2 regions of the Methylobacterium currus genome follow, and region 2 is predicted to be linked to the other one. Evidence: riboswitches for the same ligand, from Rfam matches in the RefSeq annotation. Region 2 holds a riboswitch; the other holds the start of a gene.
What was found. Region 2 has a riboswitch for cobalamin ahead of DA075_RS00520 (TonB-dependent receptor). Riboswitches for the same ligand answer to the same signal wherever they lie in the genome.
Positions count from the first base shown of each region.

Region 1: another riboswitch for cobalamin. It lies ahead of DA075_RS18500 (TonB-dependent receptor); the one in region 2 lies ahead of DA075_RS00520 (TonB-dependent receptor).

Region 1 is NZ_CP028843.1:3,963,643-3,969,567, forward strand. Features, by position in the region: gene DA075_RS18495 (HoxN/HupN/NixA family nickel/cobalt transporter) at 1-592, opposite strand, end outside; gene DA075_RS18500 (TonB-dependent receptor) at 638-2,671, opposite strand; cobalamin riboswitch at 2,875-3,074, opposite strand; gene DA075_RS18505 (TadE/TadG family type IV pilus assembly protein) at 3,514-4,746, shown strand; gene DA075_RS18510 (acetyltransferase domain-containing protein) at 4,869-5,925, opposite strand, start outside.
Region 2 is NZ_CP028843.1:102,957-108,881, reverse strand. Features, by position in the region: gene DA075_RS00520 (TonB-dependent receptor) at 1-1,896, opposite strand, end outside; cobalamin riboswitch at 2,153-2,353, opposite strand; gene DA075_RS00515 (ABC transporter substrate-binding protein) at 2,687-3,901, shown strand; gene DA075_RS00510 (aldo/keto reductase) at 3,995-4,822, shown strand; gene DA075_RS00505 (acyl-CoA thioesterase) at 4,894-5,331, shown strand; gene DA075_RS00500 (ACT domain-containing protein) at 5,433-5,837, shown strand.

The DNA of each region.
Region 1 (5,925 bases), 2.7 Mb from region 2:
CGATCGGGTACATGTGCCATGAGCGCGAGACCACCCCGAAGACCCGGCGGAACAGGCGCGCCAGCAGCCCCCGTCCGGACAGGAGGGTGTTCAGGTCTTCGTCTACGATCTTGCCGCCTCGCCGCACCCGGGAGAACGCAGCCCAGACGCCTCGCAGGATGAACAGGTTGGCGATGCCGACGACGAGCAGGAACGTCGCCGAGACCGCGGTACCGATCACGCCGCCGAGGTCGTGGAACTGGTCGAAGCTGTCCTTCATCGCCGCGGCCGTCACGGCGATCAGGCCCGAGGCCAGGATGACGATGGTGGAGTGGCCGAGAGAGAAGAAGAAGCCGACCGAGTGGGGCTTCCGACCCTCCTGCATGAGCTTGCGCACCACGTTGTCGATGGCCGCGATGTGGTCTGCGTCGAAGGCGTGGCGCAGTCCGAAGCTGTAGGCGAGGAAAGCGGTCGAGAGCAGGACGGGCTGATGAGCGAAGGTCGCGAAGGCCGCTGCCCAGGCCGCGATGTTGGCGGCGATCAGGACGGCGTAGACGAGCCCGACCTTGACCCTGAGACGGGCAGGCTGATCGTCGAAGGGGTTGGGCAGCAAGGGTCCGCTCCAGATGGTAGGGCTCGTCTCAGCCAGGAATGCCCGTCAGAACCGCCCCGCCAGGGTCAGGCGTACGGCGGTCGGCTCGACCGGGTGGAAGTGTCGGTCGGCAACGGCGGCCGCTTCTCCGGGCAGACGGGACTCGTAGTAGTAGGTGATCTGGTCGGCCCGGGCGTTCGTCAGGTTGAGCACATCGAGGGCGAGGCTCACGCCGTTGTCGAAGGCGTAGCCGATCCGGCCGTTGAGCAGGGCGGTCGGCTTCGAGCGCACCGAGTTGTCCTCGATCAGGGGCCGGGGACCGAAGTACCGGAAGCGCAAGCTACCGAACCAACCCTGGCCCTTGCCGAAGGTGACGCCCGCCGAGGCGATGGTGGTCGGTGCCTCCGGCACGCGCTGGCCGACGGGGTCGCGGTCGGAGAAGCGCGCGTTGGTGATCGTCAGGTCGCCCTCCAACCGCAGCCAAGGGGTGAGCGCGTAGTGGTTGCTCCACTCGATGCCGAAACGGCGGGTCGGCCGGCTCGGCTCGGTGGTGCCGGTGTCGCCCTGGAAAAGGTTCTCGGATGCGAAATCGAGCCGGAACAGGGCGAGGCTCGTCTCCAGTCCGGCGATGGAGCGGTTGCGGATCCCAACCTCGTAGCCGGTCGAGGGGACCAGGAAGGGCGAGCGGCTGATGTTGAACAGCGGGCTTGCCGGATCGACCGTCGCGGTGACGCCGCGGGCGTCGTTCGAGTGGAAACCACCGCCGTAGTTCAGGTAAATCTCCGTATCCGCCCACGGCCCGAACACCACCCCGAGCTTCGGGTTGACGATGCCGTCGCGAGCCCGGCCCGAATTTGCCGCGGTGTCGGAGCGGACATCGGCGTAGTACCCGTCGGCCCGGAAGCCGACGCTGGTGCGCAACCAGTCGGTCCAGCGCACCCGGTTCTCGTAGTAGAAGGCGGCGCTCGCTTCCAGCACTCGGTCGTCGAGCACCGTCGAGCGGTACTGCCGGGCGGTGGTGTTGAACAGGCCGACCCGGATGTCGTCGGTGCGGGTCTGGACGCCGATCTCGTTCTCCATCGGCAACCCGAACAGGTCGCCTTGGAAGACCCTGGAGATCTCACCGCCGCCGAGCACCCGGGCATCACGCTGGCGGAACTGGTCACCGTTGACGGGGTCGTTGAGGAAGTAGGTGAAGTTGTTCCAGAGGTTCATCTGGTAGCGGATCACGTAGGCCGAGGCCCGGGTGATGCCGCCCGCGCCCGACTGGCTCCAGCGCCCGGAGAGCGAGAAGCGCCCGGTATCGCCGCCGTCGGTGGGATCCAGCGTGCCGTAGCGGCCGATGATGCCCTCCGCCACCGCCCGCTCGGGGATCTGGTTTGTGGCGTTCCACTTAGACCAGTAGGCCATGCCGGTGACTGCGAACCCGTCGGTCGCGGTGCCCTGGCTGTAGCGGGCGACGCCGTTGAGCTTGCGCAGGGCATCGGGCACGACCCACGGCCCGTCATAGGTCTGCGCCTCGCCCGCCACCAGGAGGTTGCCCGTACCGAGCGGCACGGAGGCGGCGGAGAGCCCGCGCTTGAAGCCGAAGCTGCCCAGCGTGGTCAGCGCGATGTTGCGGTCGAGCTTGTCGAGGTAGTCGATCCGCACCGACCCTGCCGAGGCAAAGTCGCCGTCGCGGACGAAGTACGGGCCCTTGTGGAACTCGACCGCCCCAACGAGTTCCGGAATGAGGAAGTTGAGGTCGGCGTAGCCCTGGCCGTGGGCGTGCGTGCGCATGTTAACCGGCATGCCGTCGACGTGGATGGCGATGTCGGTGCCGTGGTCGAGGTTGAAGCCGCGGAGGAAGAACTGGTTGGCTTTGCCCTCGCCGGAATGCTGGGTGACGATCAGGCCCGGCACCTCCTCCAGCACTTCGCCCGGGCGGGTGACCGGGCGGCTGTTGAGCTGCGCGCCCGAGATGATCCCGGCGCTGGCGGAATTGACGGTCATGAGGGCGCCACCGATGCCCGTGACACCGCCGACATAGCCGGCGCTGGCGGACGCGGCGCCGGACGGCACGGGCGTAGGGGCCGCGACCTCGATCTCGTCGAGGCGGATCTCGCCCGCAGCCTCCTGGGCGTCGGCAGGAGGAGCCACGAAAGTGGCGACGCAGGTGAAGAACGTTGAAGCGAGCGACAGGCGGGAAGGGGACACGGTCGAGACCTGGGTAACGGCAGTGGCACGTCACCGCGAACAAGGCCGCCCGGATCCCGAAGACCCGTGCCGACACCCGCCAGGACACCCCGCCCGACGCGCTTCGCGCGTGACCACGACTGACGGCAGGTCTCCTGGCTCGCGGGTCGCTGCCCTCTCACCGTCTTCCCGAGCGAGGCTGCCCAGTGACATGGTGGCGGAAGGCTCACCGCTTACAGTTGCGGGGGCAGCCACGGTCTCGGTGCTTGCAGCACCTCACCGCGTTCCCTTTTGATCCCCGAAGGGAACCGTCGAGCCATTGGTATTTCAGGGTCCTGAGTCGAGTCAACGAGATCGGAGGCAGGAGTCCTGCGGCCTTCGTGCCGGGGCGCTGGCGACGGGCCAGCGCCCGACAGATCCGCTCACACAATCCACATTATGGTCAAAACTCTTTCGACTTGACCGCGCGAAACGCAGATGGTGGTGGAAAACGCTCGTTTTCTCACTGCGAAACGCACATCCGCATTGTGGACCGCGGAGGTCGCAAGCCAAAAATAGTTAGATATTTATGAAGAAGTAATAATTACCTACGGCACTTTCCTGCAATGAAGTTGCAACTTAAGGCTGAAATTGATTATGAGCGTTCAGCGCATAATTTATGATATTTTTACTTACGTTGCGCTACCCCTAGTTGGAGAGAGTATCATACGGCGGACGATATCTTGTCCGGTGCGAGCTGGCGTAAACAAGTGTTAACGAAATTGAACGTGGCCGCGGGAACGTGTGCGCTTGCCCGGGCGCGGGCATTTCAGCGAGACCAGAGCGGCGCGGTCATCATCATCCTCGCTACGGCGCTGCCGGTCCTTGCAATGGCCACACTTGGAGCCGTGGAGGTGGCCGAGGTCTTCTTCACTCGTACAAAGCTACAAACCATCGTGGACACAGCCGCCCTGAAAGGCGCGGCCGAGTTGGGCGTTGATCTCTCTACCGCTACCACCGAGCGGACCAGAGTGTTTGCAGACAACTTGGCCGACCCCATGCGCTTGCGCTGGGCTGTCACCTCGTCCGCAGTGTTGGATCTCAAAGCTTCTGCGATGACGGTCAGTCAAGGCGCAAATCGTCCGTCGTTCTTCCGCAGCCTCCTTCCCCCCGGCGGCTGGAACCTGCACGTCACGGCCAAAGCCATCCGCTACGCCAGCGGTCCCTTATGCGTGCTAGGCATCCAGAGCAGCGGCGGCACGGTTGTCGGTCTCGATAGCAGCGGAGCCTTGAACGCGGCCGGATGCCTCGTGCAGAGCAACAGCGACCTCGCTGCAACGGGGGGCGCATTGGTGACTGCGGGTGATGCGCGTGCCGCAGGCGGTGCGTTCGGCGCGATCAGTCCCAACCCCCTCACCGGCACACGCGTCATGCCGGACCCTTTTGCCGCGTTGAACATCGCGTTCCCGACCGGGTGCGATACGACGAGTATCACCAGCACAACCTATCTGAACCCAGGGCTTCACTGTGGCGACATCGAGTTGTCCGGCAATGAAACCATTACGCTGTCGGCCGGGGAGCATTACTTTACGGGCGGATCGTTGACGATGAGCGGCAACGCACAGATCGTCGGAACCGATGCTGTGGTGTTTCTAAAAGATTTCGCGTCGATCAATCTCAACGGCAATGCCGGTCTGTCTCTGGAAGGGCGCAAGGGAGGGATTTTTGCCGGATTTGCATTGATGACCGATCGTAGCTTTTCAGGAACGATTGAACTCACCGCGAAGAACATCCGTAAAATGTACGGTACGGTTTATCTTCCGAACGCAACACTTTTGATTGGCGGCAACGGCAACAAGGTATCCGATCAATCGCCGTGGACGGTGGTCATCGCCAAGAAGTTACAGGTCACGGACAAGGCCACGCTCTACATCAACAGCAACTACGCGGGCGCATCAGTGCCGGTCCCTCAAGGCGTCGGGCCAAGCACCAAGACGGCCGGCACACGGCTGGCGGAATAAGATCTTTGTGTCCGGTAGTAAGGGATCACTTTCTGATCCAAGCGGACATCCGAGACGCTACCACCGTGGTCTGGATGGGATCGGAGGTCACCCTTCGCACGGTCAAGCTGCTGGGTTCGGCCCTAGAGGTACTTCAGCCAAGCGATTTCGCGCCGTGACGCCTTGAAGCACGAGAACCACGCTGTCGGCAGGTAGAGGGGCACGATCAGCCCAACATACCACAATAACACCCAGGCGTAGTTCGCTACACCGGATAGCAAGCTCTGCGTCGAGCCCCAAATCGCGTGGGCGGCGTGATACAGCGCCCGCAGCACCGTCAGGTTGAGCAGGTAGAAGAACATCGGGGCACCGCCGAACACCGCCAACGCCGTGACGGCTGGAGCAGCGCGCGCCCGCTCCAGGGCGACGAGGAGCAGCGCACCGATCCCAAGCGTCAGCAACAGGAACAGCAGCGAGGGCGGGTACTTCGTCAGCGCGAAGAAGCTCATCGCCGTCCGCAGGGCGCTGCCGTCGACAACGAACCAGGGCTTCTCGCCGTAGCTGTTCGCGAGGCGCAGCAACCCGAAGGCGATCAGCATCATGCAGCCGAGCCCCACAAGACGCCGCTCGCGCGTGCGGACCTCGACCCCGGGCAGGAACCACGGGCCGATCGCGTAGCCGAGCGCGATGACGCCGATCCATGCAAGCACCGGATAGGTCGTCTTCGCGACCAGTCCGAACGGCAGCGCGATTGTGTCGCGGTGGTGCAGCATGGCCCAGACGGGGAACAAGGGCTGATCGGGCTGGAGTTGGATCGGGTCGAGAAGGTTGTGACCGTAGGCGATCAGGAGCCCGATCGCGAGGAGGGCCGAGCGCGGCAGGCCGATCAGCGTCGCGAGGACGATCATGCACACGCCGATGCACCAGATCACCTGAAGCCAGAGGGTCGGACTGGCCACGCCCCAGTACAGTTCGGAGAGGTAGAGGATTTCCAGGGCCATCAGCACGAGACCGCGCTTCACCAGATAGGCGCGTGTCGCCGCCCGCGTGTGCCGGGTGCTGAAGAGGAATGCGGCCACGCCCGTCAGCGCGACGAAGACGGGCGCGCACAGGCTGACCGCGAGGCGGGCCAGATACAGGGCTGGCAGGGCAGTCCTGGCGTCAATCGGATCAGCGACGGGCACGTGCAGGAACCACGTC
Region 2 (5,925 bases):
GCCCGGCGCGAAGGCGTAGGAAAGCCAGACATTGGTGACCCGCTGGGGCACGTCGACCGGGACCTTGCCGGTGAACGACAGCAGCGCCCCGCCGATCGTCTGTGCGAAATTGTCGTAGCGGGCCCGCAGCAGGGCGGTGTTGGCCTCGATGCGCCACGCCTCCGACAGCTGGTAGGCGACGGCGACCTCGACGCCACGGGACGACTGGCTGCCGACCTGCGCCACTTCCGTCGGCCGGTCGGGGATCGGGGTCAGCAGGTCGTCCTTGCGGATGTGGTAGGCGGCGAAGGTCCACTCGCCGCGCCCGCCGTCGAACAGGCCCTTGGCGCCGGCCTCGACCTGCTCGCCGGTGGCGAGCTGGAACTGCGACTGCGCCACGCTGGTGGTGATCAGGCTGCCGAGGGGATCGGCGGCGGTGGCGTATTGCGCGTAGAGGGCGAGGTCGGGCGTCGGAGTGTAGACGGCTCCGACGCGGTAGCTCGTCGAATCGAAGGTCTTCTCGAAGCGGCTTCCTGCCAGGGGCCGGCTCACCGCCACATTCGGCGCGTCGTAGCGCAGGCCCGTCACCAGGGCGAATTGGGGCGTCAGTTCGAGCCGGTTCTCGGCGAAGACCGAGGCCTGGCGGGTACGTGAGACGATGTCGGTGCGGGTGCCGGCGAGGTTGATGAAGCGCCCCTGCGCAAAGTTGAACGGATCGACGAATGTTTCGCCGCCGAACGGCGCGTTGCTGTCGCGTCGGAAGTCGATGTGGTTGACGTCGAAGCCGATCACCGTCGTGCTCTTGAAGCCGAGCAGGCTGCCGCGGAGCGTCGCGTCGAGGCGGTTGCCGATCTGCTCCTCGTGATGGAAGATTTCGATGTAGTCGCTGCGCCGGATCAGGCCGGTGGCCGGCTGGTAGGTGTATTGCTCGACGTCGCGCCAGTGCCGCTCGGTCGAGAGGCGGTAGGCGGTGTTGCGGATCGTGATGTCGGGGCTCGGGTTCCACTCGGTGCGCAGCTGCGTCCAGTTGTCGAACCAGGCGATCTGCGAATCCTGGATGTTGTAGTTGGTGAAGCGCAGCCGGTCCCGCACCCTTGTGCCGACGAGCGGCGAGCCCCAGTAGCGGGCGGGCTCGTTGTAGCCGAGATCGTGCGAGAGGGTGACGCTCAGGTCCGGCGCCGCCCGCCAGGTCACCGCCGCCGAGAGGGCGATGTTGCGAAAATCGCCGTCGGGCTTCACCCAGCCGTCGGCCCGGTTGCCGCTGAGGTTGAGCCGGTAGGCCAGGTCCTCGCCGACCGGCCCGCCGCTGTCGAGGGCGAGCCGCGCGAGGCCGTCGGAACCGATCGCCGCCCGCGCCTCGCCGATGGGCACGAAGCTCGGCTTCTTCGGCACCACGTTGATGATGCCGCCGATCGCCCCTTCTCCATAGAGGACCGAGGCCGGGCCGCGCAGCACCTCGATCCTCTCCGCCGACCAGGTGTCGAACGGGAAGGTGACGGTGCCGGCCCCGACATAGAGCCTCGTGCCGTCATAGAGCTGCTGCACCGATCCCGCTCCCGCGAAGCCTCGCGACGTGAAGGCGAGGTTGCCGTTGCCCGGCGCCCCGATGCTGGTGATGCCGACAGCGTTCTGGGTCACCGCCTCCTCGACGGTGTTCTGGCCCCGGGCCCGGATGGTCTCGCCGCTGATGATGTCGAGGCTCGCCGGAGTCTCGAGCGGGGTGAGGCCGAGGCGGCTGCCTGAGCGCGACGGCGTCGCGAGGTTGAGGCCGGCGGCGGCCTGCTCGCGACCTCGGGCGCCCGCGACGTCGATGCGGTCGAGGGCGATCTCCTCGGCGCAAGCCGGAGCGACGGCGAGGAGCGGGGCGGCGAGGGTGGCGGCGAGTGTCGTGGCGCGTCGGGCGCTTTGCGCGGGCATGTCGGTTTCCGGGGAGGGCGTCCGCCCCGTCCCTAGCCGGTCTCGCCAAAAATGTAACGTTATAAAGTTACATTGTTGCCATCCCGGACGATGCGCAGGTGGCGCCAGGCGCGTCCTGTCGGCCGATCGGGGGAAGGCGGGGCTGAGCATGGCGGGACGGCGCGGGGCTGTGGCACGTCACCGCGAACGACAGCGGGGCGACGGCCTCACGCCATCGCCTCGACACCCATCAGGACACCCCGCCCGACGTGCTCGCGTGTGACCACGGCTGACGGCAGGTCTCCTGGCTCACGGGTCAGCGCCTGCCATCGTCTTCCCAGGGACTTTTAGGGGTCCCCAGTGACGTGAGTGATGGAAGGCTCGCCGCTTACAGTTGCGGGGGCAGCCGCGGCATCGGGCAAGCCCTCACCGCGTTCCCTTTTGATCCCCGAAGGGAACCGTCGGGGTGAAGCTTAGCGGTTCGGTTACGAAGGAGCAATGGTTGGGCGTGGGCATGATCGCCACTTTCGGAGCCTCGCGCATGAACCCTCCCCCTTCTGCGGGGGAGGGTTCATGCGCGCCGCGGAGGGCGTGTCCACAAACCAGGTGCCCGCTCCAGATTCACGTCAGGCAACGATCACGGAACCTCACCAGCCCCCGGCCTCAGACCCCAGCTTTCTCGGCCACGCCGCCCGATCCGCATCGACGCCGCCCCGGACCCCTGACATACAGGGCCCCGAACCGGCCCCCTCGGGTCGTGCTTAAGCTCTGACAAAAACGTCCTGGCACCATCATCCTGGGAGGTCCCCCGATGTCGTTCCGCTCACGGGTCGCCGGCGCCGCCGGCCTCGCCCTGTCGCTCGCCCTGGGGACGTCCGCCCTCGCCCAGGACGCTAAGGCGCCGATCAAGATCGGCGTGCTCAGCGACATGAGCGGGCCCTTCGCCGACCAGGCGGGCACCGGCTCGGTGACGGCGGCCCAGCTCGCCGTCGAGGATTTCGCCAAGGAGGCGGGCGAGCTCAAGGTCGAGGTCGTCTCGGCCGACCACCAGAACAAGCCCGATATCGGCCTCGCCACCGCCCGGCGCTGGCTCGACCAGGAGGGCGTCTCGACCATCGTCGACCTGCCGAACTCGGCCGTCGCGCTCGCGGTCTCCAACCTGATGCGCGAGCGCCACCGGGTGGCCTTGGCCTCGAGCGCCCTCACCTCCGACCTCACCGGCAAGGCCTGCGCGCCGACCACGGTGCAGTGGGTCTCGGATACCTGGGCGCAAGGGTCGGCCACCGCGCGGGCCATCGCCGGCCGCGGCCTCAAGTCCTGGTACTTCGTCACCGTCGATTACGCGCTCGGCCACGCGCTCGAGCGCGACGCCACCGTGGCGCTCAAGGCCGCCGGCGGCACCGTGAAGGGATCGAGCAAGCACCCGCTCAATGCCGGCGACTTCGCCTCGCCGCTGCTCTCGGCGCAAGGGTCGGGCGCGCAGGTGCTGGCTCTGGCTGACACCGGCGCCGACATGATCAACGCCGTCAAGCAGGCGGCGGAGTTCGGCGTGATGCCCGAGATGCGGCTCGCCGCCCTGTTCGTGCAGCTCTCCGACACCCACGCGCTCGGCCTCAAGGCGGCGCAGGGGCTCCAGCTCGCCAGCGCCTTCTACTGGGACCGCACCGACGGCACCCGCGCCTTCGCCAAGCGCTTTGCCGAGCGGATGAACGGCCGGATGCCGACCGAGAACCACGCCGGCGTCTATTCCTCCACCCTGGCCTACCTGCGGGCGGTGCGCGACACCGGCACCATCGAGGGCGAGAAGGTCGTGGCGGCGATGCGCGAGAAGCCGATCAACGATCCGCTCTTCGGCACCGTCACGGTGCGCCAGGACGGCCGCGCGGTGCACGACCTGTTCCTCTACGAGGTGAAGGCGCCCGCCGACAGCAAGGGCCCCTACGACTATTACAAGCTCCTCGAGACCGTTCCGGGCGACCAAGCCTTCCGGCCGATGGCCGAGGGCGGCTGCCCGCTGGTGAAGTAGCCCGGCGACGTCGCCCACGGCGCTCGACATCGGCGGGGTGCGACCCAGATCAGGCGTTGGTTCCCTGTCAGACCCCGCCGAAAGGCTCCGCTCATGTCCGACGCCGTCCTGACCCTGAACGACGGGAAGCGCATCCCCCAGCTCGGCTTCGGGGTGTGGCGGCTCTCCGACGAGGAGGCCCCGGCGATCGTCGGGGCGGCGTTGGAGGCCGGGTACCGCTCGATCGACACCGCGGCGGTCTACGGCAACGAGGCCGGGGTCGGCCGCGCCATCGCGGCCTCCGGCCTGGAGCGGGAGGAGATCTTCGTCGCCACCAAGGTCTGGAACGACCGCCACGGCTACGACGAGACCCTGCGGGCCTGCGAGGAATCGCTCGCCCGGCTCGGCCTCGACCATGTCGACCTCTACCTCGTCCACTGGCCGGTGCCGCAGCGCGGCGCCTATGTCGACACCTGGCGCGCCCTGATGCGCCTGCGCGAGGACGGCCGCGCCCGCTCGATCGGCGTCTCGAACTTCACGGTCGAGCACCTGAAGCGGGTGATCGACGCCACCGGCTCGACGCCGTCGATCAACCAGGTCGAGCTGCATCCGCGCTTCCAGCAGCGCGCCTTGCGCGCCTTCCATGACGAGGCCGGCATCGTCACCGAGGCCTGGGCGCCGCTCGGCCGAGGCGGCGTGCTGGAGGATCCGGTGATCCGGGCCATCGCCGAGAAGCACGGCCGCACCCCGGCCCAGGTCGTCCTGCGCTGGCACAGGGACAGCGGCACCGTCGCGATCCCGAAATCGGCCACCCCGGCCCGCATCCGCGAGAACCGGGAGATCGACGGCTTCACCCTCGATGCCGACGACCTCGACCGCATCGCCTCCATGGACGATCCGGCCGGGCGGATGGGGCCGGATCCGGAGACGTTCGGGGCGTGACCACGGCTTGATCGCCGGAGCCGGGCCGGCCTACGGTCCGGTTCCTCCCCTCTGTTCGCGAGGCTTGTCCGTTGAGCGGCCGCACGCCCCCCGAGACCCGCGCCGCCTACCGGCGCTTCGTGCCGATCACCACCCGCTGGGCCGACAACGACGTGTACGGCCACGTCAACAACGTGGTCTATTACGCCTTCTTCGACACGGCGGTGAACAGCGTGCTGATCGCGGAAGGCGCCCTCGACATCGCGAACAGCCCGGTGATCGGCCTCGTGGTCGAGACCGGGTGCCGCTACTTCCGCTCGATGGCGTTTCCCGACCGGGTCACCGCCGGGATCCGGGTCGCGCATCGCGGCACGTCGAGCGTGCGCTACGAGGTTGGGCTGTTCCGCAACGACGATGACGAAGCCGCGGCGCAGGGGCACTTCGTCCACGTCTATGTCGACCGGGCGACGCAGCGCCCGGTGCCGCTGCCGGAGGACCTGCGCCGGGTGCTGGAGCCGCTGGCCGTATGAGCGGCGAAACCGACCTGATGAGTGGCGAAGTCGACTTGATGAGTGGCGAAGTCGACTTGATGAGTGGCGAAGTCGACTTGATGAGTGGCGAAGTCGACTTGATGAGTGGCGAAGTCGACTTGGGCCGGCTCCTTGCGGGGATGCGGCCGGAGTTGCGGCCCGGGACTTACGTCTTCGCCACAATGAGCGTGGGTGCGGTGCCGGCGGGCCTCGGCGTCGTCATGAGCTTTCGCGAGGCGGAAGGCACGACCCTGATCCTGTCCGAGGCGGAGGCCGCGCGGGCCGGCCTGCCCGTCGCCTTCCCGTGCCGCTGGATCACCCTCGCGGTGCAGTCCTCGCTCAGCGCCGTCGGCTTCCTCGCCGCCGTGACGGCGCGCCTCGCCGAAGCAGGGATCGCCGTCAACGCCGTCTCGGCCTTCCACCACGACCATCTGTTCGTGCCGGCGGCGCGGGGCGAGGAGGCGATGGGGGTGCTGAGCGCGCTCGCCGACCGCGCCGCAGCCTGATCTCCGGGCTCGGACCGTCCGGAGGGCGGCCTCCATCCCCCGCGAAGGCACCGTTCGCCCCTTACGGCTTGTTGCACCCTCCGCCGCC